2 regions of the Sporolactobacillus sp. BBK16-2 genome follow, and region 2 is predicted to be linked to the other one. Evidence: a T-box and tRNA genes for the amino acid it is inferred to sense, from the RefSeq annotation. Region 2 holds a T-box; the other holds one or more tRNA genes.
The links. A T-box is a leader RNA that pairs with one kind of tRNA and senses whether it is charged. The one in region 2 lies ahead of serS (serine--tRNA ligase), so its partner is inferred to be a tRNA-Ser.
Positions count from the first base shown of each region.

Region 1: it has a tRNA-Ser gene. The T-box ahead of serS (serine--tRNA ligase) is inferred to sense a tRNA for this amino acid. The anticodon was not compared.

Region 1 is NZ_CM187611.1:2,613,198-2,629,006, forward strand. It holds gene AC6F33_RS12935 (IS4 family transposase) at 1-1,331, shown strand, start outside; tRNA gene AC6F33_RS12940 (tRNA-Ser) at 1,606-1,696, opposite strand; rRNA gene rrf (5S ribosomal RNA) at 1,809-1,925, opposite strand; rRNA gene AC6F33_RS12950 (23S ribosomal RNA) at 1,999-4,926, opposite strand; tRNA gene AC6F33_RS12955 (tRNA-Ala) at 5,078-5,153, opposite strand; tRNA gene AC6F33_RS12960 (tRNA-Ile) at 5,162-5,238, opposite strand; rRNA gene AC6F33_RS12965 (16S ribosomal RNA) at 5,318-6,866, opposite strand; gene AC6F33_RS12970 (IS1380 family transposase) at 7,680-9,008, opposite strand; gene ltrA (group II intron reverse transcriptase/maturase) at 9,962-11,338, opposite strand; gene perR (peroxide-responsive transcriptional repressor PerR) at 12,149-12,628, opposite strand; gene bcp (thioredoxin-dependent thiol peroxidase) at 13,007-13,474, opposite strand; gene AC6F33_RS12990 (NUDIX hydrolase) at 13,709-14,335, shown strand; gene AC6F33_RS12995 (glutamate-1-semialdehyde 2,1-aminomutase) at 14,431-15,726, shown strand; gene AC6F33_RS13000 (FUSC family protein) at 15,792-15,809, shown strand, end outside.
Region 2 is NZ_CM187611.1:6,368-22,176, reverse strand. It holds gene AC6F33_RS00095 (hypothetical protein) at 94-531, shown strand; gene AC6F33_RS00090 (glycerate kinase) at 637-1,785, opposite strand; gene AC6F33_RS00085 (GntP family permease) at 1,799-3,085, opposite strand; tRNA gene AC6F33_RS00080 (tRNA-Arg) at 3,468-3,540, opposite strand; gene cspD (cold-shock protein CspD) at 3,796-3,996, opposite strand; gene AC6F33_RS00070 (deoxynucleoside kinase) at 4,418-5,077, shown strand; gene AC6F33_RS00065 (hypothetical protein) at 5,203-5,355, opposite strand; gene serS (serine--tRNA ligase) at 5,389-6,675, opposite strand; T-box leader at 6,767-6,991, opposite strand; gene pdxT (pyridoxal 5'-phosphate synthase glutaminase subunit PdxT) at 7,042-7,617, opposite strand; gene pdxS (pyridoxal 5'-phosphate synthase lyase subunit PdxS) at 7,631-8,518, opposite strand; gene AC6F33_RS00045 (serine hydrolase) at 8,810-10,156, opposite strand; gene guaB (IMP dehydrogenase) at 10,349-11,815, opposite strand; gene AC6F33_RS00035 (HD-GYP domain-containing protein) at 12,136-13,218, opposite strand; gene gyrA (DNA gyrase subunit A) at 13,253-15,718, opposite strand; gene gyrB (DNA topoisomerase (ATP-hydrolyzing) subunit B) at 15,773-15,809, opposite strand, start outside.

The DNA.
Region 1 (15,809 bases), 910 kb from region 2:
CATCTCTTGGAATTTCTTCTTCAGTCCAGGAATTTTTTACACGATTTCGTTTGAGTCAACTTGCGAGAGCCTCAAACGCCACAAAGGCAAAGGGGGTCCCCTTCCGGGTACTGTTCTGTTATCTCATTAGCACGGTCTTTTCAAACAAGTCAGCGTATCGCGATTATTTGAAGCATCAAAATCAGCTGAACTTCTCGGATAAGACCTTTCGCAACCTGCTCAACAACGGCAAGATTAACTGGCAAAAGTTTCTGATTCTGCTCTGTTGCCGGATCATTCAGTTCATTAAACCCTTGACGGATTCGGCACGGAAGCCTGTGTTCATTGTGGATGATTCCATGTATGAACGCGCCCATGCGAAACGCGTGGAGCTGGCGGCGTTTCAATTCGACCACGCCAACCATCGGCATGTGCGCGGCTTTCGGTTTCTTCAACTAGGCTGGAGTGACGGCAACACTTTTTTGCCGGTCACCTTTTCCTTGCTTTCGGGTCAGAATCAGGTATGCGGTACAAAAGCTGATGCTCGCACCCATTCTGGAAAGCGGAAGCTTCAGGCCCAGCGTAAAGCGCCTGATGTGGTTCGAGAACTGCTTTCTTCTGCCCTGAGGCATGGCGTCCGAGCATCCTATGTTTTGTTTGATTCTTGGTTCTCTAGTCCTAAAATGTTTCAGCAGCTGCGTCAACTTGGCCTTCATACCGTCGCTATGGTGAAACGGTCGAAAAAGGTTTATTACCGGTTCAATGGTCAAATGATGGACGTGAAAGCGATCTTCAACGCTCAGAAAAAACGTCGTGGACGCTCACGCTACCTACTTTCTACCGTTGTAGAAGCGGTTGTTGAGGGAGAGGTCTTACCCCTGAAACTCGTATACGTCCGCAACCGTCGTAAACGCAAAGAGTATCTGGTCTTAGCGTCAACCGATATCCAACTTTCTGAAGATGAAATCATCCAGCTTTATGGAAAACGCTGGTCCATTGAAGTGTACTTCAAGATGTGCAAGCACTATCTTCGACTCGCTAAATACCAGGGTTTGTCTTATGACGGGATTTTTGCGCACACCGCCCTGGTCGCTATCAGTTATTCCCTTCTTGCGGTTCAGCACCGTGAACAGGTGGACGATCGCACTTTGGGTGAGTTGTTTTATTTGATGGTCGATGAGCTTTCGGATGTGACCTTCGTCGAAACGCTTCAGCAGTTGATCGACTTATTTCAAGAAGTTTTCAAAGACGAGTATGTTCTTTCTGAGCAAGCAGTCCATCACATCATCGAAAATTTTCTAGAGAAGCTACCTACCAGCTACCAGAAACAGCTGACAAAAGCGGCGGCCTGACCTAAATTATTCATAGTAATCATAGAGCAGGCAAGGGATGGGTGCGCTTTTTTAACTTTCAAGTTTTAGTTAATATAAAAAAAACACAAAAGCAGATGTAACCATTTATGCGAGAATTCTTACTAAACACTGATCAAATGGTAAGTTCTATGAACCCATTGATTTTAAATTATCCTTCTTATCATTAAATGTTTATAAAAAACAAAAAACCTCGAAAACGCTTGTTTATCAACGTTTTCGAGGTTTCTATGATGCACTTATGACAGTGCCTTAGCGGAGAGCGAGGGATTCGAACCCTCGAGACGGCTCAATAACCGTCTACACGATTTCCAATCGTGCTCCTTCGGCCACTCGGACAGCTCTCCAAAAAAGGCTTCACAACAACTTATCATTCAGATCATCTAGCTCCACCACGATACAAACACTATGGAGTGATCTACCGACAAATGTCGTGAAGCACAATCAATATTATATATTGCCTGGCAGTGACCTACTCTCACAGGGGGACAGCCCCCAATTACCATCGGCACAGAAGAGCTTAACGACCGTGTTCGGGATGGGAACGGGTGTGACCTCTTCGCTATGACCGCCAGACTTCCGGCTCGCATGAGCCTTCAAAACCGGTAACGAAAGCAATCGAAACAAAACAAGTGAATCCAAGGTATTCTGGGTTAAGCCCTCGACCGATTAGTATCTGTCCGCTGCACACCTCACGGTGCTTCCACTTCAGACCTATCAACCTCATCATCTCTAAGGGGTCTTACTGATTTAAAATCATGGGAAATCTCATCTTGAAGGGGGCTTCATGCTTAGATGCTTTCAGCACTTATCCCGTCCACACATAGCTACCCAGCGTATGCTCCTGGCGGAACAACTGGTACACCAGCGGTGTGTCCATCCCGGTCCTCTCGTACTAAGGACAGCTCTTCTCAAATTTCCTACGCCCGCGACGGATAGGGACCGAACTGTCTCACGACGTTCTGAACCCAGCTCGCGTACCGCTTTAATGGGCGAACAGCCCAACCCTTGGGACCTACTTCAGCCCCAGGATGCGATGAGCCGACATCGAGGTGCCAAACCTCCCCGTCGATGTGAACTCTTGGGGGAGATAAGCCTGTTATCCCCAGGGTAGCTTTTATCCGTTGAGCGATGGCCCTTCCATGCGGTGCCACCGGATCACTAAGCCCGACTTTCGTCCCTGCTCGACTTGTAGGTCTCGCAGTCAAGCTCCCTTGTGCCTTTACACTCTGCGAATGATTTCCAACCATTCTGAGGGAACCTTTGGGCGCCTCCGTTACCTTTTAGGAGGCGACCGCCCCAGTCAAACTGCCCGCCTGACACTGTCTCCGAACCGGATCACGGTTCAGGGTTAGAATGTCGATATCGTCAGGGCAGTATCCCACCGATGCCTCCACCGAACCTAGCGGTCCGGTTTCCAAGGCTCCTGCCTATCCTGTACAAACGATACCCACATCCAATATCAAGCTGCAGTAAAGCTCCATGGGGTCTTTCCGTCCTGTCGCGGGTAACCTGCATCTTCACAGGTACTATAATTTCACCGGGTCTCTCGTTGAGACAGTATCCAAATCGTTACACCTTTCGTGCGGGTCGGAACTTACCCGACAAGGAATTTCGCTACCTTAGGACCGTTATAGTTACGGCCGCCGTTTACTGGGGCTTCAATTCAAAGCTTCTCCCGAAGGATAACCTCTCCTTTTAACCTTCCAGCACCGGGCAGGTGTCAGCCCCTATACATCACCTTACGGTTTAGCAGAAACCTGTGTTTTTGGTAAACAGTCGCTTGGATCTTTTCACTGCGGCTCATCGGACCCGTAGGTCCGACGAGCACCCCTTCTCCCGAAGTTACGGGGTGATTTTGCCGAGTTCCTTAACGAGAGTTCTCCCGAGCGTCTTAGAATTCTCTTCTTGCCCACCTGTGTCGGTTTGGGTACGGGCACCGTTTCACTCGCTAGAGGCTTTTCTTGGCAGTGTAGGATCAGGCGCTTCGGTACTTAAGTTCCCTCCTCATCACCGTTTGGCGGATAGCAGCGGGATTTGCCTCGCTGCCGGCCTCGCGGCTTGAACGCACACTTCCATCCGTGCGCTCGCCTTACCTTCCTGCGTCCCCCCATCACTCAAACGTGAAACGCTGGTACAGGAATATCAACCTGTTGTCCATCGCCTACGCCTTTCGGCCTCGGCTTAGGCCCCGACTAACCCTGAGCGGACGAACCTTCCTCAGGAACCCTTAGGCTTTCGACGGAGAAGATTCTCACTTCTCTTTTCGTTACTCATACCGGCATTCTCACTTCCAAACGCTCCAACATGCCTCACGGCACATCTTCAATGCCCTTGGAACGCTCCCCTACCATGACCTTACGGTCATCCGCGACTTCGGTGCTGTGCTTAGCCCCGTTACATTTTCGGCGCGACGCCACTCGACCAGTGAGCTATTACGCACTCTTTAAATGGTGGCTGCTTCTGAGCCAACATCCTGGTTGTCTGGGCAACGTCACATCCTTTCCCACTTAGCACAAACTTAGGGACCTTAGTCGGCGGTCTGGGCTGTTTCCCTTTCGACGACGGATCTTATCACTCGCCGTCTGACTCCCGGACGTAAGGGCTTGGCATTCGGAGTTTGACTGAACTCGGTAATCCTGTGGGGACCCCTTATTCAATCAGTGCTCTACCTCCAAGTCTCACTCATCCGAGGCTAGCCCTAAAGCTATTTCGGGGAGAACCAGCTATCTCCGTGTTCGATTGGCATTTCACCCCTACCCACACCTCATCCCCGCATTTTTCAACATGCGTGGGTTCGGGCCTCCATTCAGTGTTACCTGAACTTCACCCTGGACATGGGTAGATCACACGGTTTCGGGTCGACAACCCTAAACTCATTCGCCCTATTCAGACTCGCTTTCGCTGCGGCTCCGCCTCTTCAGCTTAACCTTGCTTAGAATCGTCACTCGCCGGTCCATTCTACAAAAGGTACGCTGTCACCCCCCGAAGGGGGCTCCAACTACTTGTAAGCACACGGTTTCAGGATCTCTTTCACTCCCCTTCCGGGGTGCTTTTCACCTTTCCCTCACGGTACTGGTTCACTATCGGTCACTGGGGAGTATTTAGCCTTGGGAGACGGTCCTCCCGGATTCCGACGGGGTTTCTCGTGTCCCGCCGTACTCAGGATCCACTCCGGAGTGCACGTTCCGTCGGCTACAGGGCGTTTGCCTTCTTTGGCCGACCCTTCCAGGTCGTTCGCCTGAAACGTGCATTTCTGACTCCATGTGGAGTGTCCTACAACCCCAAAGAGCAAGCTCTTTGGTTTGGGCTGTTTCCCTTTCGCTCGCCACTACTCAGGAAATCGCATTTGCTTTCTCTTCCTCCGGGTACTGAGATGTTTCAGTTCCCCGGGTCTGCCTTACTCTGCCTATGGATTCAGCAGAGCATCCTATCTGTTCAAGATAGAGGGTTCCCCCATTCGGAAATCTTCGGATCAAAGCTTACTTACAGCTCCCCGAAGCGTATCGGCGTTCGTTCCGTCCTTCATCGGCTCCCAGTGCCAAGGCATCCACCGTGCGCTCTTTAAAACTTAACCACTGACGATGAAAATCTTACTCCTCATTCGTCACACATACGATCAACAGATCACGAATAATCCATCAATCGTCTTGGATGTTTCTTGACTTTCTTTCGTTGCTTTCGTTATCCAGTTTTCAAGGTTCATAATGCCGTAATTGACATAATAATGGTGGAGCCTAGCGGGATCGAACCGCTGACCTCCTGCGTGCAAAGCAGGCGCTCTCCCAGCTGAGCTAAGGCCCCACAATAAATGGTGGGCCTAAGTGGACTCGAACCACCGACCTCACGCTTATCAGGCGTGCGCTCTAACCAGCTGAGCTATAGGCCCCCACCAAAATATGCTGAAGGAATGTATCCCTCAAAATCAAACAAAAGTCCAAGCGCTTTGCTATTGATCGTTTCCTTAGAAAGGAGGTGATCCAGCCGCACCTTCCGATACGGCTACCTTGTTACGACTTCACCCCAATCATTTGTCCCACCTTCGGCGGCTGAGTCCATAAAGGTTCTCGCACCGACTTCGGGTGTTACAAACTCTCGTGGTGTGACGGGCGGTGTGTACAAGGCCCGGGAACGGATTCACCGCGGCATGCTGATCCGCGATTACTAGCAATTCCGGCTTCATGCAGGCGAGTTGCAGCCTGCAATCCGAACTGGGGGTGGCTTTATGGGATTAGCTCGACCTCGCGGTTTCGCTGCCCTTTGTACCACCCATTGTAGCACGTGTGTAGCCCAGATCATAAGGGGCATGATGATTTGACGTCATCCCCACCTTCCTCCGGTTTGTCACCGGCAGTCACCTTAGAGTGCCCAACTGAATGCTGGCAACTAAGATCAAGGGTTGCGCTCGTTGCGGGACTTAACCCAACATCTCACGACACGAGCTGACGACAACCATGCACCACCTGTCACTCTGTCCCCCGAAGGGGAACGGCCTATCTCTAGACTTGTCAGAGGATGTCAAGACCTGGTAAGGTTCTTCGCGTTGCTTCGAATTAAACCACATGCTCCACTGCTTGTGCGGGCCCCCGTCAATTCCTTTGAGTTTCAACCTTGCGGTCGTACTCCCCAGGCGGAATGCTTAATGTGTTAACTTCAGCACTAAGGGTTGGACCCCCTAACACCTAGCATTCATCGTTTACGGCGTGGACTACCAGGGTATCTAATCCTGTTTGCTCCCCACGCTTTCGCGCCTCAGCGTCAGTTACAGACCAGAGAGCCGCCTTCGCCACTGGTATTCCTCCACATATCTACGCATTTCACCGCTACACGTGGAATTCTACTCTCCTCTTCTGTACTCAAGCTTCCCAGTTTCCAATGACCGTTTGCGGTTGAGCCGCAAGATTTCACATCAGACTTAAGAAGCCGCCTGCGCGCGCTTTACGCCCAATAATTCCGGACAACGCTTGCCACCTACGTATTACCGCGGCTGCTGGCACGTAGTTAGCCGTGGCTTTCTGGCCGGATACCGTCACTGCAAGAGCATTTCCTCTCCCGCACGTTCTTCTCCGGCAACAGAGCTTTACGATCCGAAAACCTTCTTCGCTCACGCGGCGTTGCTCCATCAGACTTTCGTCCATTGTGGAAGATTCCCTACTGCTGCCTCCCGTAGGAGTTTGGGCCGTGTCTCAGTCCCAATGTGGCCGATCACCCTCTCAGGTCGGCTATGCATCGCTGTCTTGGTGGGCCGTTACCCCGCCAACTAACTAATGCACCGCGGGCCCATCTGTCAGTGATGGCCGAAACCATCTTTCAGCCCTGCACCATGCGGTGCAGGGGATTATCCGGTATTAGCTGCGGTTTCCCACAGTTATCCCAGTCTGACAGGCAGGTTACCCACGTGTTACTCACCCATCCGCCGCTCACTTCCGGGAGCAAGCTCCCTTCTATGCGCTCGACTTGCATGTATTAGGCACGCCGCCAGCGTTCGTCCTGAGCCAGGATCAAACTCTCCAAAAAGTGTTACTTGATGTCGGATGCGAGATCCGGCCTTGCTTTTTCGTTCATAAGATCCATAGCAAAATTGAATTGATTATGGGGTTTAAAACCCTTATATCACGCTTGGCTTTTGTTTAATTTTCAAGGAACATTTCAAACAGCAACTCAAGTATTATAACATTTTCACTAAGTCGTGTCAACAACTTTTTTAAAAATGTTTCAGCGAATCTTTACTTTGCTGAGTGTAATAATTAAGTTTTCATTAAAAAGACAAGATGTATCTTAACATGCAACATGATCTTATGTCAATAGCCAATTCATATGATAATGAATTCATCATAAGCAACCTGACATAATATGACACAATGTCGCAAAAGACAACGTAAACTAATTTATCATGGATGGAGACAATCGTCAATACTTATTTCAACATAATGGCTAAATAACTTCAAACCTTCAAAAAGATGCTTCATCTTTAACTTGCCCTTTCACATATACTGAAGCTTTTTGAACTATGATGAACTATGAAAAGATTTGGTGCGGCTGCTGCTTTCAATTGTCTTATCTTCCGCAGTACATTTTGTTTTCTCAACATACTTTTTCCTGAATTATTCATAAAGCATAATTTCACCGCTTTTTAAGGGGCGATTATTTGAAGAATCGAGTGATTTGTCCTTTATCGCTTTTTAATTTGAGTCAATAGTCGGACGTTCTGATGATCTAAGGGAAAATATACCTACTCAAGAACGGTTAGACAGCCATTTGCCTGTTTCGTAGACAGACTGATCCCGTGTTTCTGTAAAACATGGACTTAAATTCGATTTTCTTACGATATTACACCCGTGCGGGTAATTGTCGGATCTGTTCGAGTATCTGCCAAAACTCTTTTTGATAGAGACAGTGACTGCAGAGTCGAAAGATCAAGTAGCGACCGGAGTGAATCAACCTCCCGGCAATCTTGACGAGTCGAAGGCGGACCGTGTCCATGCGCAGCACTTTCTTCCTCATTGACTTGGGTAGGCAAAGTAAATGGAAGCCGACTTGAAAATTATTAGCGAGCACCCGGATCTGCAGTTTGGTTGCGTTCGCTTCAAAACGAGTGCTGCTCAACTGGTCAAAGGCAAAGCCTTGCTTACCTTCCTTGATCAAGTTCTCCATTGTGCCCCGGTTCTGATAGAACTTGACCACACGTTTAGCCGAAAGGCTCATGTTCGTGACAATAAATGTTGGCTGAAAAAACAGTTCCCCTTCGGGGCGCTCCAGTTTTACCACCACCCGACGGGAGGTGTCCCAGGAAGCGGCCTGATACGAAAACTCAGTGTAAAATATGGCGGAGGTACCGACTGGACAATGCTTCTTTTCTTGAAGTTTTTCTGCCAAGTTCTGCGCCTTTTCATTCAGTCTGTGATTGGCTTTCAGACGAATCGCATAAAAAACAGCTTTTTCCTCACACAAGGTATACAATCCAGGAACGGTGAATCCGCTGTCGCCACGGAGTACCAGATCCTGTCCGGGGACAAGCGAACGATAATGCTCCAGCACAGGTCGGATAAAGTCTACCACGCCGCGAGACGTATAGACATTACCGGAGCGCAGGTCAGCTTTTAGGCAAGCACCCGTCAATGAGTCAAACAGGAATAGAGGGTGGAATCCGTTGTCCTGGTAATGGGCATTGTAGGCAGATCCTTCTTGTTTCCCGGCTGTTTCGAAATTGGCTGAATCGACGTCAAGCACCATCTGCTGGCAGTTCCGTAAGGAAAAAAGCCGATCCAGATAAGCTTGATTGATGCTTTTCAGGGACGCAACCGTTTGCGCATCTACTTTTTGATTAACTCGGGAAAGAGTCGGTTGAGAAGCGAGACGATCTTTCCCAAGAAGTGTCGTAAAAATAGGCTCGGTACCGAGTTCATCGGCTTGATCATCCGTGTGATAGCCGGCTAAATGTTGGTAGATTTTTTGAATAATCGCATCAGCATTGGTATGACGTGTATGTGAAACGGAATCGTTAATGTTCAGTTGCTCATGAATAAGCTGACTGAGGCCTATTTTTTCATCAAATTCACGGTAGAGAAGCAAGCCGGAATCTGAGGAAAGTGCACCACCGGTAAAATTGATCTTGATCTTCTTATTGAATTGACACGACTTTTCCTCTACACTGAGCATATGAGGAACCTCCTTGTATGGTGTTGGTTTGGTCACCTATTATCATACAAAGGAATGGTTCCTTTTTCATTAACTTTTTTCACCTAATGGGTGAACAGTAAAGTTGCAAGTTACCCTTGTTCTCTCAGCGTTTATCGCCTCTCAGGTGTAGTACTGTGAATAATCCAGGTTTTTATAATTCAAGTCTTCCCTAAAATTCTCCTAACTGAATCATAAGTTAGATTTAAAACTAATTAGAGGTTTTATTTAGATCATAAACTCTCCAGCAGCTATAAGAAAAACCGGGCAAAAAAACGCCCGGTCCTTAAATCATGCCGGATTTTGATTACGCTCCGGTTGCTCGCATCAACTGAGCGCGACCGCGGGCAGTCCGGGAGCCTCCTCAAGCAAACTAATACCTGCGGGGTCTCCCCTGGCCTGCACTCCCGCAGGAGTCTCGCACCTGCGCGTTTGGCTCACAACCTTTGGCTTTGGCGAAAATCATATACTTTCTTTCCTTGTAAGAAAAACCGGGCAAGCCCGGTTCTTACACTCACCTCTATTTCACTAGCATTCTGGCTTCATTAAATCAAGCGAGTAAATAAGCGGAAATTTTCCGGTTATATGCATCATGGCACGTGCTTCGCCGGTAAATAAGGGGAATTTTTCCGGTTATGCAAAGTAAAACCCTACCACTCTCACGTTTTTCGATTCGATAAGGGGAATTTCTCCGTCTATTTAAGCTATTTTTTCGTTCATTTTCTAAATAAGGGTAATTTTTCCGCCTATTTATCAGATCGGGCACTTACCCTGATCGCTCAACCGATAAGTGCGGATTGGAATTCAGCATCTTATGACCTTATCGTCGTATCAGCAAGACAAAACGAGTCGAGTAGGACAGCGATTCACATCTTCTGTCCCCTCACGGAACCGTGCGTGCGCTATTTACGCACACGGCTCTTCTTGTTCATGGTTCACAGAATGTAGCTCAGCTCCGACCGAAGTTGATAAATATTGACCTTGATTCGCGGTTGCGGCAGAGGGAAGCGTTTGAGAAATTGATTAAATTTTTCCCATGTGAACGATCGTTTCTGGCTCCTTCTGTTTAACCATTTATACAACAACCGAATCACCTGCAATCGAAAAGCGCTCACGCTTAGACTGTTATCGGTGATACAATAGTAGTTGTAATAGCCGGTCAATGACCTCTTGAGCCGATCCATGATGAAGTCAATCTCTTGGGTCCGATGGCCTTTCAGCCACTGCGAATAGGCTTTGAGTTTGGCACCCACTTTCTTTCGGCTGCTTTTCCTCTTGACTCGAAAATGTCCGCTTTTACTTTGCCCACAATAATGGGTGAATCCCAGGAAGTCAAAAGTCTTTGGCTTCCTGTTTCCATTTCTCTTGGCATTTTCCTGAGCGAATCGTCCGAAAGGGATGATCCTCGCTTTCTCCTCCGCAAGCGCCAAGTTAAATTTTTCTAGGCGCCGCTTCAGATCGCAATAGAATCGTTGGGCTTCCTGTTTATACTGAAAACAACAGACAAAGTCATCGGCATAGCGCACCAGATAAGCCTGTCCCTGGCACTGTTTCTTCACCGCTTTCGTAAACCATAGGTCAATCACATAGTGCAGATAGACGTTAGCTAGGATCGGCGAGATCAGTCCGCCTTGCGGCGTCCCTTGTTCGCTTGCGTGCCAAGTTTCCTTCTCCATGTAACCCGCTTTTAGAAAACGGGCAATGAGCCTCAGAAAGCTTGGATCCTTGATCCGTAGCTTGAGAAAACGCATCATCCATTGATGGTCGACATGATCGAAAAAGCCCCTGATGTCCACATCAACAATGTAGTTCGTGTACTTCTTTTCAATGAAGACATTCAGGACTTTAAGTGCATCATGGCAGTTCCTATTTGGGCGGAAACCGAAGGAACAGTTAAGAAAGTCTTGCTCATAGATGGCATTAAGGATCTTCGCCAGACCCCGCTGAACAATTTTATCCTCATAGGCAGGGATGCCCAGTGGGCGTTTCTTCTTTGTTCCCGGTTTATCAATATATGTCCGCCGGACAGGGAGCGGCCGATAGCTTTTCTGCTTCAGGCGCTTATCCAGATCGGCAAGGTGTTCATCAAGATGTTCTTGATAGCTTGCCTTCGTCATCTGATCGATGCCCGCTGCTTTGTTTCCCTGCAGTTCCCGGTGACAGACCCTCAATTCCTCTACGCTCAATAAATGAGCCAGAGAGGTGAAGGCCATCTTCGGATTTTCCTTCGCTAGCTCTGCTATTCTTACCTGTTTTGTAGTCATCTCTACTGTCACCTCTGTGTGTGCCGATGTGTCCCAGATAAGATTCATAAACAAGGGAAAACACCTTCCCTCAACCGGCATTACCCGATATCATGGGTACTATGTGCTTCCTCCGACTTCCCAGCAGACATTTAACGTCCTTACATTTGATTGCTTGGTTCGCTATACTTTCTTTCGAAAGACCCGCTGGGATCTCCCGAGTTGCCGTACCTTATTGATGCTCAGCGTGCCATGGTCTCTGACCCCGGGGAACCCCCAGACCTCTTGCCTTAACGATGTCTGGCGTGTTGCCTTCTGGAAGTATAACGCCATCGGCATTCCCATTTCATAAGTTTTCGAGGCTCAATCCCTTCAACCACTTGGCTTACGGCCCACTGGCTCGCTGTCTACGCTTAAAAACCAAAGTTGCCTTTCGTTCTCCAAGACTCGCTACGGATGAGTGGCTAGCTCTTTTCCGACGGGCTTCCCACCCGCTATAAGGCACGACCTTGCTCGGTCGCTCTATACTTTCTTTACTTGTAAGAAAAACCGAGCAAAAAGCGCCCGGTCTTTAATCTCCAGCCATGTGTGATTGGTTTGTGTCTTTACAGTGTTGAATCATCGCTTCGGTTGCTCGCTTGCCGCGGGCGCACCGCGAGCCTCCTCAGACAAGCAGAAATCTGCGGGGTCTCGCTGGCACCTGATCCTGCAGGCGTCTCGCACCTCTGCTTTGATTCTCGGCCAAGACACTGGTTTATTCGTTTAAATACGGGGCAAATTCTTATACTTTCTTTACTTGCAAAAAAAACCAGAAGCGAATCCGTCAACACAAAACGGCTCGCTTCTGGTTTTTTTAGACATATTTTTTTAATGATTGAATCAGCTAATGCTTGATTCTTGCTGTGGCTTTGAAGGAGTAGCTGATTCTTTAGCTTGACACTCCGGACAAACGCCGTAAATTTCAAGACGATGATGGTCCACTTTGAATCCGGTAACCTGTGCAGCCAGTGCTTCTACTTCATCAAGTGCCGGGTAAAAGAAATCGACGATTTTCCCGCATTTACTGCAGATCACATGATAGTGGCGCTTGGTTGAAAAATCGAAGCGGCTGGAAGCATCGCCATAGGTAAGTTCTTTGACTAAGCCGGTTTTTTTAAATACGCGTAAATTATTATATACAGTCGCAACACTCATATTAGGAAATTTGTGTTCAAGCGCTTTATAGATTTCATCCGCTGTAGGATGTGAATCTGAAAAGACTAGATATTCAAGAATCGCATGACGCTGCGGTGTAATGCGTACACCAGAGCTCTTTAGCATCTCAATCGCGTGATCTACTTTTAACATATTATCGCTCATCGTCATGCACCTCACTTTCAAAGATAGTGATTATTAAAATCAATTATCAGATTACAATGGTTATAATTATATTTTTAGTTTACATGGTTAAAGCTTGTCCTGTCAATGTTCAGTACTTGCTAAAGTCTAGAGAGCATTCACCTTATATTTTGCCACATTCACTCTGTTACATGCATCTAATCGAAAAAATTAAGCGGGCAATGAGATCCGCTTCTAGATTACGGAAGAACATTTACCGATTAAATGGTGTTTGAAAGTGCTCGAATGACCTGCTTTGATGACCGCACGCCATTCAGCCGATATTAAGCAAAAAAATCAGGATCTTGAAACACCTGATTTTTTCATTTAAGTATTCTGTTTGAGAATTACTTTACTTCATTATATGAGCTGTTCTTTAATGTACTGATACACTTCTTCAACATGTCCCGCAACTTTTACCTTCGGCCAGACTCTACTGATGGTCCCTTCTTTATCAATAACAAAGGTGGAACGAACAATCCCCATTGCTTTTTTCCCAAACATGTTCTTCAGTTGCCAGCTTCCGTACGTTTCGGCAATTTGATGATCAGGATCAGATAAAAGTGTGAAGGGCAGCATATGCTTTTCGGCAAATTTTTGGTGTTTTTCGATTGGATCAGGGCTGATTCCGAGAACGACGGTATTGAGTTTTTCAAAACGGCTGTTTTGATCACGGAAATCACACGCTTCCGTTGTGCACCCTGGAGTCATGTCTTTCGGATAAAAATACAGGACAACATTTTTTCCCTTAAAATCAGATAGAGATACTTCCATTCCATTTGTCTCTTGTAATGTAAAGTCAGGTGCTTTCGTTCCTGCTTCCAACATTGTGATCAATTCCTTTCAGTCAATTCGTTTGCGAAGGTCAAAGTCCGTTCATTTCTTAAAGATGCACGAAATGATCCGCTTTATTTCAATAGAGAAGATACTTGTACCAGTTAAATCATACCCCGATCAGACAGTAAAGTGAACTTATGCGCTTCTGCAATCACCGCAATCAGGCGGTCACTCACTAAAAATGGTAGAATAAGAAGGTAAAATCGTCTAAATGTAGGTGATCATATGGATATAAGAAGTATTACACGGAGAATAGAAAACGACGGTTCAATTATCGGCGAAGATACGGCGAAAAAATCGGCGGTCATTCTGCCACTGATTCATAAGGACAATACATGGCATATTCTTTTGGAAATTCGTGCTGCGCAATTAAAGCGGCAGCCTGGAGATATTTGTTTTCCCGGAGGACGCAGTGAAAAAATTGATGGTTCCATGCATGCTACTGCCATACGTGAAACATGCGAAGAATTAGGAATCCAAAAAGAATCCATTAACGTCATCGGTCAAATGGGCACATGCATCGCGACCTCTGAATTATTCATTTATCCATTTGTCGGTGTCATTGACTCGTCTGAAACACTTAATCCCAACCCTGGTGAGGTTCAGGAACTATTTACAATACCGCTCCCATGGCTCATGAAACAGATCCCCGAAAAACACTCGCTCATTTTTTCCGTGGATAAAAATGCAGAATTTCCGTTCGAACGGATTGTATCAGGAAAAAATTATGCATTTCGTAATATGCAAATTACTGAACCTTTTTACGACTATCAAGGAAAAACAATTTGGGGACTCACCGCACGCATCCTCGAACATTTTGTGTTTTTGATGAACCATCGCATGTTTGATTAATTTCTCATTAAGGTTCATTGCTTGTCATTTATTTACTTGTATTGGATACTTGAGTGAGAAATGTCACTTTATTGGTTAGAGGAGAGATCGGTACAATGAATATTACTACTTCAGAAAAACTCTATGCAGAAGCGCTTGAGCATATTGTCGGAGGCGTTAACAGTCCTTCGCGTTCTTATGCCGCGGTCGGCGGGGGTGCCGCGGTGTTCATGAAAAAAGGAAAAGGTGCATATTTCTGGGACGAAGACGGGAATCGTTACATAGACTATTTAGCTGCTTACGGACCAATTATTACCGGATTCGCTCACCCGCACATCACCGAAGCAATCAAAAAGCAAGCTGAACTCGGCGTTCTGTACGGCACACCGACGAAATTGGAAACTGAACTTGCCGTTATGCTGAAGAAGGCCATTCCTTCCTTAGACAAGGTGCGCTTCACCAATTCAGGTACGGAATCGGTGATGACAACTGTCCGTGTGGCTCGTGCATACACAGGAAGAAAGATTATTTTAAAATTTTCAGGAAGCTATCACGGACATTTTGACCTCGTTCTTGTTGCAGCAGGCTCAGGCCCTTCCACCCTTGGCTCTCCAGATTCGGCCGGTGTAACGGAAAGTACGGCTCATGAAGTCATCACAGTTCCATTTAATAATGTGGACACACTCCAGCAAGCGTTCGACAAATGGGGCTCGGATATCGCAGGCGTGCTTGTTGAACCAATCGTCGGCAACTTCGGGATGGTTATGCCTCAGCCAGGCTTCCTTGAAGCGGTTAATGAAATCGCCCATCAGTTCGGTTCAGTCGTGATCTACGATGAAGTCATTACGAACTTCCGATTCATGTACGGCGGCGCACAAAACTATCTCGGTGTGACCCCGGATCTCACGGCAATGGGCAAGATTATCGGCGGCGGACTGCCAATCGGTGCTTACGGCGGCAAAAAAGAAATTATGGATGAAGTTGCACCGCTTGGTCCGGCCTATCAGGCAGGAACTATGGCAGGAAATCCGCTTTCCATGGCGAGTGGCATCGCATGTTTGGAAGTACTTCAAACACCGGGGATTTATGAACGAATGGACCGTCTCGGAAAGAAGCTGGAAGACGGAATGCACACGATCAACGAAAAATACCGTCTCCCAATTGCGATCAATCGTATTGGCGGAGCGATGACGTTGTATTTTTCCGATCATGAAATCACAAACTACGAAGAAGCAAAAGCAACCGACAGCGAAATGTTCGGACGTTTCTTCAAATACATGCTGGAGAAGGGCATTAATTTAGCACCTTCGAAATATGAAGCATGGTTCTTGACGACCGAACACAGTGAACAAGATATTGACGATACACTGGAAGCTGTTGATTATGCTTTCGCTCAGCTCGCCAAGTCTTAATGTATTTATAAGAGGAGAGCGGCCTGAGCCGCTCTTTTTTTCTTAAGATAAGGAGGAGGAACACCATGCATCTGGGTGCCCGC
Region 2 (15,809 bases):
AATAAAATTGTGTACATTTTGTGTAGATTTTTTGTCATTGCTGTGATAATGTTTGTGACATTGAAATCCATCAGAGTGAGGCATTCATCGAAAATGAAAAGTACATTTTTTAGCAAGCGTATAGGTATTGCACTATTAGTGGCAGCTGCTTTTGTCATCGCGATTTTGGCTGTTTACGGAGAAGTGATCGACTATAAAGCAGCGCAGAGTATTAAATCGGAGCAGGCGGTTGATTCATACTCCTTTCGAAGCAATCGAACAGTTTTGGTGCACTTGAAAAATAGTTATGTTATTCGATTAGATCTCACATCTACGCCGCTTAATGTTACTGTCGGAACGAAAAATGCATTCCGTCGTATTCCAGGCAGCATCTCTAGATACAGCTCCTCTGGGAAAACTTCAGGATATATACTTACATTGACACCAAGTGAATATCAACGTTTTAATAAAGACATGATGAATTATTATGGTTCAATAAACACCTTCCAGCAAAAAAATAATCATTCTGAGTTAGTTTCTGTATCCATCTAACATGAATAGCAGTATGTTTTTTTGCCCACTTGTCCAATCGTATTAAAAAAGTGATCCAGTCTATACCGGATCACTTTTTTAATAGAAAATCTGTAATTTACTCAATTAAAATTTGCGCACGGTCTTAATAACACGACCAATGTTTTCACTGGTTCTGGTAACCGCTTCAGACCCAGATTTTAGTGCTTCTTCTAAACACATGCTACCGGAAACAATGCCGAAAATCGCGGTAAATCCTTTCTCGTACAGTGTGTCAATTTTTTCACCTACATGACCGGCAAGTGCAATGACCGGTTTGTCATGTCTGACTGCCACCTGTGCAACACCAAACGGCGTTTTGCCATATTGCGTTTGATCATCAATACTTCCCTCACCAGTAAACACATAATCAGCATCTGATACATAGTGTTCCAGATGCGTATACTTTATAACCAATTCAATACCCGAAGCGATCGATGCACTGGTAAATGCCAGCATTCCCGCACCTAGCCCACCTGCTGCGCCGCTGCCTGGAACATCAACGATATCTCGATGCACATCACGCTTAATGATCGTCGAATAATGAGCGAGGTTGGCATCGAGCTTTTTTAAGACATCCGGCGTTCCGCCTTTTTGTTTGCCGAAAACATGGGAGGCACCTTGCGGCCCGCAAAGTGGATTCTTCACATCGGATGCAATATCAATTTTCAAATGCTCTATGCGCGGGTCAACTCCTGATTGATCTATTCGAGCCAATCGTGCCAGTGCTCCTCCTCCATAAGGCAATTCTCTTCCTTTATCATCAAGCAACTTCACCCCAAGTGCCTGAGCCATACCCGCACCGCCGTCATTGGTGGCGCTGCCGCCAAGTCCGATAATAATATGACGGATGCCTCTATCCAAGCATGCAAGAATCAGTTCTCCTGTTCCATACGTTGTCGTTACTTCAGGATCCCTTTCTTCCTGCTGAACAAGTTGAATACCGCTTGCGCTCGACATTTCAATGACTGCCGTATCCGGCTGATCTCCTAAAATGCCGATCGAAGCCGTTACAGGCCTGCCCAAGGGACCTGTAACTACCTGATGAATGATTTGCCCACCCGTCGCATCAACAAGCGATTGTGTTGTTCCTTCTCCGCCATCAGCCATCGGAACATGTATATAGCGGGCATTCGGATAAACCTTGCGTAATCCTTTTTCCATAGCCTTGCAAACTTCTTTTGCCGTCATACTTTCTTTGAATGAATCTGGTGCTAGCACAAATGTTGATTTCATCGTTTCCACCTCTTTACAGAATGACACCGTATATAATCGTTGATACAACAACCATCGTTAACCCGACGAGCGCTTCATAAGGAACAAGTGTCAGTCTTTCTTTAATGCTCATCCCCATCGAAGCACGTGTTACGTGGAAATAATTACCTTGAGGAAGCTGATCAATTGTCACAGCTCCGGTCTGCATCATCACAGCGGCTCCCACTGGCGATACACCGAAACTCAGAATTGAGTGTGCAAACGATTGCGTTGCAATAATGACACCTGTAGATGTCGAGGCAACAGCGGCTCCCATCATAATCCCTGAAATGGGGGAAAGCAGAATGCCGGGAATCCCGAAATAGTTCACGCCATTCACAATGACCGTGCTGAGATCCGAAGAGGCGATCAGTCCGGCCAGTGCTCCGGCACCAATTAAGATCATGACTACACCCGTCATTTTCTCGACACCCGAAGAAATATAAGTCATCATGCGGCCTGTTTTTCTCATAGCAATTAAACCGATAATACCCGCAATCGGAAGAATATACATTGCATCAATCTGAAAGCTCTTTAATAGAGCAATGTGAAAAATATCACCAATTGGATTCAGCATTAAAACAATGATGGCCACTGCCGGAGCTACAATGGCTTGTCCAAAACTTGGCAGATGATCATTCGAATCATCTGATTTTTTCTGGGCAGGAGCAACTGCTTTTACACCGCGATGCTTAATGATTGAGGCGATCATGACGGTTGCAATCAAGCCAAAAATGGCAGGAATCAAGCCATGAAGCATGACTTGCGATAAATCAACATGAAATCCTTTAGCGGCCATAATCGTGTTTGCATTAGGAGAAATAATATTGCCCGCCTTGCCCCCGCCGCTGAGCGCCAAAAGCAGACTCAATCTGGTAAAACCTAATTTTTCGCCAACCGCAAGTGCAATCGGAGCAACGATAATTACTGCGACAGGAATAAACACACCGACCGCCGTAATAATCATTGTCGCTAGAGCGAGTGAAAATAAAGCCATACGGTCACTAAAACGATCAACAATCGTCCGTGCGATCCGTTCGGCAGCGCCTGTATCCATCATCACACCGGCTAAAACACCGGCAGCGAGAACACGCACAATCGTACCGGTCACACTAGCCGTGCCATTGACAACAAGATTAACCGTTTCTGTAAAATTCGCACCGCCAATCAGGGCACCAATAATGGCCCCTGTAAATAAAGCATAAACCGGATTCAAATGCTTTAATATTAGTAGAATAGCCAAAATTAATCCGATAATAGCTCCTAACCAACTAACTGTCATGAATAAACCCAGCTCTCCAATATAAAATAAAAACAAACATCAATACTATATCACAGATAAGCTCTGTATTATAACAGAAAATTAAATATTACTATTTTCTTAAAACCTCACTATTTCGGCGCACGGTTTAGGCAGAGAATTCTTGCCAGCTCTTATCTATGCCTTTCGCTGTGATGAATAACCTTCAACTGACATTTTTAAGTTTTTTAATTTCTATCTATAGATTCTTTGAGTTCCACTAAAGCTAACTTACCTTTTCTGAAATGTTCCAAAATAATCCCCAATCCCGACATCTAAAATGCCCATGCCCGAACGCACTATACGTTCTTATTGCACAAAAAAAGAACCCTTCATTATCAAGGGTTCTCACGATTTTCTATAATGGCCCTGGCAGGAATCGAACCTGCGACGCACGGTTTAGGAAACCGACGCTCTATCCACTGAGCTACAGAGCCGCAGCTCGCTATTTTTGCGACATAGACTATTATATGAAGAAAACGGATCGATGGCAAGCCCTAAGGCAGGGTAGGAGAGGTTAGCTGCTATACATCAAGACTGTCTCGTGTTCAAATTAATTGCAGATATGACGTTTTTCTAGATTGCTCATACTTATTTAAAGAGACTTGAATCGAGCGCAGCCTTTGGGGCACAAATAAAAGCAGCCCTTTTTTAGAGAGGACTGCTTCCGCATCATCGGTTATGGCCGAAGATCACAGTTTTGTAACGTTTGCTGCCTGAGGTCCGCGGTTGCCTTCAACAATGTCGAAGCTAACTTCTTGACCTTCTTCAAGCGTTTTGAAACCGTCGCCTTCGATTGCAGAATAGTGTACGAATACATCATTTCCGCCATCAACTTCAATGAAACCGTAGCCTTTTTCTGCGTTGAACCATTTTACCTTACCGTTTTGCATGTGTAACTGCCTCCCTAAAACGTTGCGCTGCCCGCGCGTGAACTAAAACCATCCACCAGTTAACAAAAAGCTTGCATATAAAAACAGACCTTTCCAGAAGTAAAAACTACTACACTTCGAGGAAGGGTCTTCATTCTTACATCCAGATCTTATATTAAGTAGTAAAATGGTTTATTACAATATAGCACAATCACCATTATGTGTCAATGAAATCACATTTTTGTAAGCGGATACTACCTTGATGTATCAACATTTTGCTGTCAAGTGCTTCGATCATTAATTTGGTTCTTGCGCTATTCTCATAATCGACCAAATTCGCATTTTTTATACATCGTCAATCGACATTATTCAACTTTTTTCACTTTTTTTTGCACTTTTTAGGTGATACACTTAATAAATCGTATAAGAGAGGACGTCATGAATGATCAACTCCGAAACATCATCGAATAAATTAATATCGGTCGCCGGGATGGTCGGGATCGGTAAAACAACTTTCGCCACTGCTATAGCAAGTCGTTTGGGATATCGTACCTCTTTTGAGAAAGTTGACGGAAACCCCTATCTTGACCTATTTTATAAGGATTTCAAACGTTGGGCATTTCATCTGCAAATCTTCTTTCTCGGGGAACGCTTCAAGGAAACGCAGAAGATCATGACGAGCGCCGACAATTATATTCAAGATCGCTCTATTTATGAAGACACCGGTATTTTTGCGAAAATGCATCATGATAAAGGAACAATGTCTGAAGCAGATTATCAGACTTATACCAGCCTTTTTCAAGCCATGGTGATGACACCTTATTTCCGCCATCCAGATTTATTAATCTATCTCCACGGTTCATTGGACGCGACCATCAATCGAATTGGCCGACGCGGACGCGGAATGGAAAAAGAAACGCCGCGCAGTTACTGGGAGGAAATGTTTCATCGCTATGAGCAATGGATCAGCCATTTTTCAATCTGCCCGGTACTGAAAATTGATATCGAAGACTACGACATCGTCAATGATCCTAAATCTGCGGATGCAATCGCAGCTCATATCCAGGATTTGTTGAAGGATAAAGCAGAGTGCAATGTTTAAATAAAAACCAAGGTTCGGACGTCTCGTCCAACCCTTAGTTTTTCTTTCCTAGATATCGCTAATTTCTGTTTGTAAAAAAAAAATGAAACGCGCAAGTACGGGTTAAAACCGTATTTGCACGTTTTTTATTTTGTATCTTCGTCTGTGGTATTCTTTTTTTCATCCTGGCTTTTCTTATCTTTGGAAGCCTTTGGTTCGTTGGGATTAAGGGTAATACCAAGATCATCAATCATCTTCGTTAATCTGGCGTCCGTGTTCACTTTCTGATGAAGAGCCATGGCGCACCTCCTGCGATTTTGAGCAAATTAAAATTAGTCTTTTGGCGTGATTTTCTCCACATTTCTCATGTATGGGCGCAACGCTTCCGGTATAATAACACTGCCGTCCTCTTGCTGGTAATTCTCCAGAATTGCAGCAACCGTACGTCCAACTGCCAGACCAGAGCCGTTCAGTGTGTGTACGAATTCAGGCTTTGCTTTCGGCGTACGTCTAAAGCGAATATTCGCACGGCGTGCCTGGAAATCTTCGAAGTTGCTGCAAGAAGAAATTTCACGATATGTGTTCTGACTCGGAATCCATACTTCAAGATCGTATTTCTTCGCCGCCGTGAAACCAAGGTCTCCGGTACAAATTGCGACAACGCGGTAAGGGAGATTGAGCAGACGCAGAACTTCTTCCGCGTGACCTGTCAGCTTCTCCAGTTCATTGTAAGAATCCTCAGGCTTTACAAACCGAACGAGCTCAACCTTGTTAAATTGGTGCTGGCGGATGATTCCGCGTGTATCGCGTCCCGCCGATCCTGCCTCAGAACGGAAGCAGGCGCTGTAGGCAGCAAAGGCAGCCGGAAGCTGATCACCGTTTAAGATCTCATCACGATAATAATTCGTTACAGGTACCTCGGCTGTCGGGATCAAGAAGTAGTCTCGATCATCCGCGATCTTGAACGCATCTTCTTCAAATTTCGGCAGTTGACCGGTACCGGTCATGCTCGTGCGATTGACCATATAAGGCGGCATGATTACTTCATAGCCATGCTGATCCTCGTGCAGATCAAGCATGAAGCTGATCAGTGCGCGTTCCAATCGAACGCCGAGTCCCTTATAAAAGACGAAACGGCTGCCCGTTACTTTTGCGGCACGCTCAAAATCGAGAATACCTAAATTAGTCGCCAGATCCCAGTGCGCCTTTGGTTCATAAGCAAATTTTACAGGATCTCCCCAAAAACGAATGGGTTTGTTGTCATTCTCATCCTCACCTACTGGCACTGTTTCATGTGGAACATTCGGAATCGACAGCATCACTTGTTTCAAATCTTCTTCAACCTGGCTTAGCTTTCCGTCTAGTTCCTTGATGCTGGCACTGACTTCGCGCATCGATACAATCAGTTCCTGTGCGTCTTCCTTCGCCCTTTTTTTTGCAGCAACCTGCGCAGATACTTCATTGCGCTTTGCTTTCAAAACTTCCGTTTGACTGATTAGTTCACGGCGCTTGTCGTCCAATTCAGGAAAACGCTGAAAGTCGGAGAGATCTTCACCCCGCTTATTTAATTTTTCCTTGATTTCATCATAATGATCTCGCAATCGTTTCATATCGAGCATCGTTTTCTGCCTCCTAAAGAAAACCTTGGACCTTGCCAGCCCTTAGTTTTTCTTTTCCTAGATAAAAATAGAAAATCTCGTCCCTTGTAATAAAAGGGACGAGACTTAACCCGCGTTGCCACCCAAATTGCCGACATGCCACATTGCGGTTTGTCGGCCGCTTTAGTCATTGATAACGGTAATGATCCGTGTGATCGGTGCCTTCTCCGATCCAACTCTCAGGGATGGATTCGCATCTGCTCCTTCACCGCTTTCCACCGACTGCGGCTCTCTATTCAAGGAGACAAATGTTACTTTTTCCCGTCATCAAGCGAATAAATTCGACTTACATAAAATCTACACTACTGTTAAAAAAAAAGCAAGCGGTTAATGGTATTCCTCCACCATTCGAACGAAGTAACGATGCATTGCGGGATCATCAGTCAATTCAGGATGAAAGGCACAGGCAAGAAATCTGCCTTGTCGGCATGCCACAATATGGCCTTCACACGTAGCGAGCACGTCCACATTTTCAGCGGCACTTTTGATATAAGGTGCTCGAATAAACACGCCGATATACGTTTCACTAATCCCCTTTATTTCTAAATCCGCTTCAAAGCTGTCGACTTGGCGGCCAAAAGCATTTCGCTTAACATCAATATCCAGTAAAGCCAAATGGGGACCGCGTCTGCCCTCAATTTGCTTCGCCATTAAGATCAAGCCTGCACATGTGCCGAATACAGGTTTCTGTTCAGCAAAATTTTTGACTGCTTCAAATAGATCATAGCGGTCCATGATTCTGCGCATCATTGTACTTTCGCCGCCGGGAAGCACAAGTCCATCCAGGCCGTCCAGGTCGCGGGCATTTTTAACTAGAGCTGTTTCTGCACCTGATACCTCAAGCGAGTGAACATGCTCGCTGACGGCGCCTTGAAGCGCAAGCACGCCAATTTTAACAGACATTGTTCCTCACCTCTCAGATTCCGCGATCCTGCATGCGTTCCGCAGGTTCAAGCTTGCTCATGTCAATGCCCTTCATCGGCGTTCCGAGTCCCTTGGACAGTTCAACAATTCGTTCATAATCCTGGTAGTATGTGGTTGCCTCTACAATTGAACGTGCAAATTTAGCCGGATTTTCCGATTTGAATATACCTGAGCCGACAAACACTCCGTCCGCGCCGAGCTCCATCATCAATGCAGCATCGGCAGGAGTTGCAACACCGCCGGCAGCAAAATTAACAACCGGCAGCCGTCCTGCCTCACGAATTTGCAGAAGTATTTCATAAGGAGCGCCAAGTTCTTTTGCAAACACCATCAATTCGTCCGGAGCCATCGCTACAACTTTACGTACTTGACTGTTCACGAGACGCATATGGCGCACGGCTTCAACAATGTTTCCGGTTCCTGGTTCGCCCTTTGTCCGCAACATAGCCGCACCTTCACCAATTCTGCGTGCTGCTTCGCCCAAATCGCGGCATCCGCAAACAAACGGGACGGTAAATGCCTTTTTATCTATATGAAAAACATCATCTGCCGGAGTAAGCACTTCACTTTCATCGATATAATCGACTTTCATTGCTTCAAGAACACGTGCTTCCACGATATGACCGATTCTTGCTTTCGCCATAACCGGAATGGAAACTGCATTCTGAACCTGTTCTACAATTGTGGGATCAGCCATCCGGGCAACGCCACCCGCCTTGCGGATATCAGAAGGAACCCGCTCCAATGCCATTACCGCTGTTGCACCGGCTTCCTCCGCAATTTTCGCTTGCTCAGCATTGACCACGTCCATGATCACGCCGCCTTTTTGCATTTCAGCCATTCCGCGCTTTACGCGCTCCGTACCTTTCTGTACCACCATAATCCCTCCAGTTGTTTCTTTGTAAAAGTTATGTTTCTTCAATTATTTATAGTGTACAATAAAACCCAGTAAATAAATATGTATAAAAGGTAATTGGTTCATTTTTCTTTTTTTATTATATACATGTGCGAGGAAAGAGAGTAATTTTTTTCGCTGTATCAACCAAATTATATCGCGACTCACTAGTCGTTTCTTAGAAAATTTTCATTTATGATTAGCAAAAAAAAGCCGGGACTTTCTCCCGACTTTTTTACGACTACCTATAATTCTATTTTAATTTAATCAGCTCTCTCAAAAGAGTCCTGCAATCCATGAAAAAATGGATGAAAAGAAGCTGCCAATTCCTTTTAACATACGAACAAACCAGTTGTTTCGATCAACTTGTTCCGCCGCAATGACCGGAACCTTGCTGTTTGTATTGTAGAGATAACCATAGTGTGTATCTCCTTTATGAGAAAGTGTTACATAACCGACTTTCTCGCCTTTCTTCACCGGAGCCTCCAAGGAACCGTCCTTGTTCAGCTTTGATTTATCCAATACGACTTTGAAGTTAGTGGCAACCTTTTCGCCACTTGCAACAGCTGTTTTATAGGAATCACCAAACGCAACATTCACTTCGCCTTTTTTACCGTTGTGAACAGGCACTGTCTTACTGCCTTTAATGAGTTGGCCCTTCTTAGCAATTGTTTTATCAGTAAATTGCTGGTAGCCGTAGTCAAAGAGTGCACGCGTCTGTTCAAAACGCTGAGCATCTGAATTCGTACCCATCACAACACTGATCAGGCGATGGCCGTTGCGGTTAACTGTTCCGGTGAAACAATAGCCGGCAAGATCGGTATGCCCCGTCTTCAGGCCGTCAACACCGTCATATTTAAATTTACTCATATTCGCGCCGAATCCCGGAAGCATATAATTCCAGTTCACCATTTGAATTGGAGCATCCACTCCGGCAGTAAAATTCTTTAGTGGAATCTTGGATATTTCAAGCGCATCAGGATAATCTTTAATCACATGATAGGCCAGTTTGGCAAGATCCAAAGCAGAGAGTTGATTGCTTGCTTTGCTGTCGCCATACGGAGCAAACTTGCCTAAATCCTCATTTTCAAGACCAGAACTATTAATATAGTGGGCACTGGTCATGCCGAATTTCTTCGCCGTTTTATTCATGAGATCTACGAAATTTTTTTCTGTTCCGCCGACTTTTTCCGCAAGAGCAATTGTCGCTCCGTTTGCTGAATAGATTGCCATCGCTTCGTATAATTCTCTAACCGTATACTCATAGTCTTTTTTAAGCGGCACATTGGAGTAAGCACGGTTCTGAGAAATCTGGTAGACATAATCGCTGATCGATACTTTCGTATTCCAGGTCAGTTTCTTCGAATGAAGTGCCTGCATGACCAAGTATTCGGTCATCATTTTCGTCATACTGGCTGGTGGATAAACTTTGCTTGCATCCTTCTCATAAAGAATCTGACCGCTGTTATAATCCACGAGAATCGCTGACTTGGCTTTTAACCCAAGCGGATCTGATGCCGCCTCGGCCTTTGAAGCAAACTGCCCTTGAAAGGTCAGCGTCAAAGCAAGTACAAATGCTAGGCTTGCCGCCGCAAAGCGACCTAGCTTTTTTCTGAAATTCAACCCCTACACCCCCGAAAGTATTCATGCGAAATCAATCAGCGCAAGCATAGAAAACCGAGGCGATACATGCCGTCTCGACTTTTCTTTACTACGTATCTCTTTTTCTAAATAATTGATAATAGACGGTTATGCAGTCCGCCCGTCTGCAAAGCAATGGTCGTTAACATATCAGTACGGAAGCACAATCTATAATTATTTAATAGAATAGTTCGGTGCTTCTTTGGTTATCTGAACGTCATGCGGATGACTTTCAAGTAATCCTGCATTAGTAATTCTTGTAAAACGCGCATTTTCTCTCAATGCTTGTAAATTCGCTGCGCCACAATAACCCATTCCTGAACGCAAACCGCCGATCAACTGATAAATCGAGTCGGCCAGCCGGCCTTTGTAAGGAACTCGTCCTTCAATACCTTCCGGAACTAATTTCTTTGCATTCTCCTGGAAATAGCGATCCTTGCTGCCGTGTTCCATCGCACTTACCGAACCCATGCCGCGATAAACCTTGAACTGTCTTCCTTGATAAATTTCTTTTTCTCCCGGAGTTTCGTCTACACCGGCAAGAAGTCCGCCAAGCATAACGGCACTGCCGCCCGCTGCCAAGGCTTTAACAATATCTCCTGAATATTTAATTCCACCGTCAGCGATAATCGCCACACCGTGTTTATCTGCTTCGTTTGCACAGTCATAAACCGCTGTAATTTGCGGAACACCGACGCCTGCTACGACACGGGTTGTACAAATGGATCCCGGTCCAATCCCCACTTTAACAACATCCACACCGGCATCAATCAATGCTTTTGTGCCTTCTGCAGTCGCCACGTTTCCTGCGATCAAGCTGACCTTCGGAAATTTAGTACGAATGCCGGCAACTTTTTGCAGTACGCCTTTAGAATGCCCGTGCGCCGTATCAATCACGATGGCATCAGCACCGGCATCAACGAGCTTTTCAACGCGCAACAGCGCATCAGCTGTTACCCCGACTGCGGCAGCCACAAGTAATCTTCCGTGTTCGTCTTTTGCCGAACTTGGGAATTCAACAACTTTTTCAATATCCTTCGTTGTAATTAATCCTTTAAGCACGCCATTATTATCAACAAGCGGCAATTTTTCAATCCTGTTCTTGTTCAAAATTTCTTCGGCTTCTTTTAAGCTCGTGCCGACCGGCGCCGTAACCAAGTTGTCCTTAGTCATCATATCGCCGATTTTAGCTGAATAGTCCTTGACAAAGCGCATATCACGGTTCGTCAAAATACCTACAAGATGCTGATCTGCTGTATTGTCAACAATCGGAACACCGGAGATCCGGTATTTATTCATCAAATGCTCCGCATCAAAAATCTGGTTTTCCGGAGTTAAGAAAAACGGATTGGTAATGACGCCACTTTCAGAGCGTTTCACCTTGTCGACTTGTTCTGCTTGTTCTTCAATCGACATATTTTTATGAATAACACCCATGCCGCCTTGCCTAGCCATTGCAATAGCCATTGCTGCTTCAGTGACTGTGTCCATACCTGCGCTGATAATCGGTATGTTCAGATTCAGTGTACGAGTCAGTGCCGTTTGAACGGAAACATCTCTTGGCAAAACCTCAGAAGCTGCCGGAACAAGCAATACATCATCAAAGGTCAATGACTCTTTTACAAACTTATCTTCTCTCATCAATGTTAGATTACCCCCATAGTATGGTTGTCTTACTATCCGAAAAATTTATTGATAGCGTATCAAGTGCGCCTGCACCTGTCAAGAATACGAGATAAAGTTGAATTTTTCTAATAACAATCTTATAAAATAATGGTTTTAATTCTATTTATTGCCACTCATAGCAACTCACGTTCACACAAAATCCCGCAAAAATTTTTAATTAATGGAATGTACCCATTCATTATAAACCGAATGAGAGCCATGCGCAGGTAGTTTCTTTTTCCAATCATTTTTCGACGAACGGCATCTCTAGTGGTTAAAAAGAATCGTCACCATAATCACAGAAAGCGATCAATGGTGACGTTGTTGAATTCAGTCAAAGCATACACACGATTATCAGCGAGATGAATCATCGGCCGTGTTGGTTCTTTCGCTGGTATAAAAGTTATCTCTCCGGTCTGACCGTCCGAGAGCTGGACATTCATGCCAACAAACAAGGTCATTAATTCATAACAAAATTTATCCAAAAGATAGCGAGACAATTTTCCATAAGATGAGATTCTTAAATGGTCAAGAACAGTAAGCAGGCTGCCGGTGCGTTCAGTTGTCATTTGAGTTAATAAACTGTCGCAAATGGCCAGAATCTTTCCATTCATACTCAGCTGAGAGCCGTCGATATTGAGCGGAAAACCGCTCTTATCTTCACGTTCATGGTGCTGAATGACGGCAACCAATGTCTCATCCTTAAGTGTCGGAATCCCTTTAAGCATCTTGTAACTGTCGATTACATGCCTTTCAAAAGCACTTTTTTCACTGCCGATGCGTTCTTTTTTCACAAGCAGCGATGGAGAAAGTTTGGCAAGCCCGCAATCGGCAAGCATGCCTGCAAGTCCAAGCTGAATACTTTCACCGGAACCAAAATTTGATTTTTTGGCAAAAAAAGCAGCCAATAATCCAAAAAGAACACTGCGTTCAGCAATATTGCGAATTCGCCTATGCTTAATAAAATGGGAAGCGAGCCACATCGGATCATCAAACACGCCAGTGATCAATGGCATCATGGCAGCTCTAAAATCACCGATGGACACTCCTGCACCTGACTGCCACTGATGAAAGAAATGCTGATAGTCGCTAACCGACTGCTGATATTTCTTGTCCAATGGGCTGAGCGCAGCTTCAGGCTCTGGAACAGTCAAAGGACTGGTCTCAGGGTCATGATTTGACTCTTTCTCGATCGAACGCTTTACGGAAGACCGCACAAAATGATCAACATCAACATGTGTAATTAAAAAGGCTCTTAGAAACGCAATATGTGTTTCGTTAAGCACCGTTCCTGCTTTCATCAGCGGTTTAACCGATTTGGAATAGACATCCTTCCTCAGGATGCACCCAGCTTTAAGTTCATCGGTATTTACTATCATGCCGGCTCACCTCGCCATTCAGGTCTGTGTGTCGTTACTCTTCACTATCCTCGGGTGCTTCCGATTCTTCATCATCATTATTTTGAATGCGGGCGATTGTTGCAATGCTGTCTCCTTCATCAACTCGGATCAAGGTTACACCCATCGTATTTCTTCCGAGCTTGGAAATCCCGGATACAGGCATACGAATGATGACACCGTTCGCCGTAATAATCATGAGATCTTCCGTTTCCTCAACAGTACGCAGGGCAACCAATTCACCGTTTTTCTCCGTAATATTGCATGTCTTAAGCCCTTTGCCGCCGCGCGTCTGCAGCCGGTATTCGTCACTTGCCGTGCGTTTGCCGAATCCATTTTCCGTAACAATTAATACGTCCATACCGACATCGGCAATACCCATGCCGACAACTTCATCGCCTGCGTCTAAGGTAATTGCTTTGACACCTGCCGCTGTGCGTCCCATTGCGCGCACATCGGTTTCATGATAGCGGATGGCCATTCCTTTCTTCGTTCCGACAATTAGGTCATGACTTCCGTCTGTAAGGCGAACGGCGATGAGTTCATCCTCATCACGAACTGTAATTGCGAACAAGCCGGTCTTTCGGATATTTGAGAAATCGGAAAGAGGTGAGCGCTTTGTGATACCATTCTTTGTCAGGAAAACAAGGTAATGTTCCTCATCAAATCCTTCGACTGGGAAGAAGGCTGTAATTTTTTCGCCTTTTTCGATTTGAATTAAATTAATAATTGGAATACCCTTTGCCGTTCTGCCTAGTTCAGGGATTTGATACCCCTTCAGTTGGTAGACGCGCCCTTTATTCGTAAAGAACAGGATATGATGATGCGTGTTGGTCTGGAACAGATGCTCCACAAAGTCGTTCTCATTCGTTCCCATCGCCTGAATCCCGCGTCCGCCTCTATTCTGACTCTTGTACGTATTTACCGGCATACGTTTTACGTATCCATTATGAGAGACGGTAATGACAATGTCTTCACGCTCGATCAGATCTTCATCCTCAATCAAATCATCGCCGACTGTGATTTCTGTTCGGCGCTCGTCATTGTATTTTTCTTTGATTTCGCGTAATTCTTTGCGGATGATATGCAGTACTTTTTGCTCGTCAGCAAGAATTTCCTTAAGCTCGGCAATTTTCTTGACAAGCTCTGCATATTCCTGCTCGATTTTCTCGCGTTCCAGTCCGGTCAAACGCTGCAGGCGCATATCCAAAATTGCTTGAGCCTGAATCTCGCTGAGTGAGAAGTTCTCCATTAATCCCTGACGCGCAATGTCTGCCGTTTTCGAACCGCGGATCAAGGCAATGACTTCATCCAAATGATCCAAAGCAATACGCAATCCTTCAAGTATATGCGCACGTGCCTCAGCCTTTTTCAGTTCGAATGCTGTGCGGCGGCGGATAACCGTTTCCTGATGCTCAAGGTAGTAGTGCAAGCATTCCTTCAATGTCAGAACACGCGGTCTGCCGTCTACAAGCGCCAGCATGTTAATTCCGAAGCTTGTTTGCAACCCGGTATGCTTGTACAAGTTGTTAAGAAGTACATTCGCGTTCGTATCGCGGCGAACTTCAATCACCATACGCATGCCTTGGCGATCCGATTCGTCGCGCAGATCGGTAATACCTTCAATTTTCTTATCGCGAACCATTTCGGCAATTCGTTCGATCAGTTTCGCTTTATTTACCTGATATGGAAGTTCAGTCACAATAATGCTCTGTTTTCCATTCGCGTTTTCTTCAATTTCAACCTTCGCACGAACGATAATTGATCCCCGACCAGTACGGTACGCGCGGCGAATACCTTCGCGTCCTAAGATCAATCCTCCGGTCGGAAAATCAGGTCCCGGTATACATTGCATTAATTCTTCAACCGGAATTTCCGAATTCTTGCTGAGTGCCAGAACGGCATCAATGACCTCACCCAACTGGTGAGGAGGAATATTGGTCGCCATACCGACGGCAATTCCTGAAGCGCCATTGACCAGCAAGTTAGGGAAACGTGAAGGAAGCACAACCGGTTCTTCTTCGTTCTCGTCATAGTTCGGAACAAAATCAATGGTATCTTTGCGAATATCGCGTACCATTTCCATGGATATTTTCGACATGCGTGCTTCCGTATAACGCATCGCAGCTGCCGGATCACCATCGACTGAACCGAAGTTACCATGACCGTCTACTAATTCATAGCGATAGCTGAAATCCTGAGCCATACGCACCATCGTATCATAAACAGCCGAATCACCGTGCGGATGATACTTACCGATGACTTCGCCGACAATTCTCGCTGATTTCTTATAGCCCTTATCCGACGTAATGCCGAGTTCATTCATGGCGAAAAGAATTCGCCTGTGCACCGGCTTCAGGCCGTCGCGCACATCAGGCAATGCGCGGCTGACGATAACGCTCATCGCGTAACTCAAGAACGAATCACGCATCTGTTTGCCTATATTGACCGGCTTGACTCGCCGTTCATCTTGCTCTGCCATTTTGTTTCCTCCTTGCTTTACTCAAAAAATTAACTCTGCAGATACTGCTGCTGATCAAACATCCAGATTTTCTGCATAACGGGCATTTTGC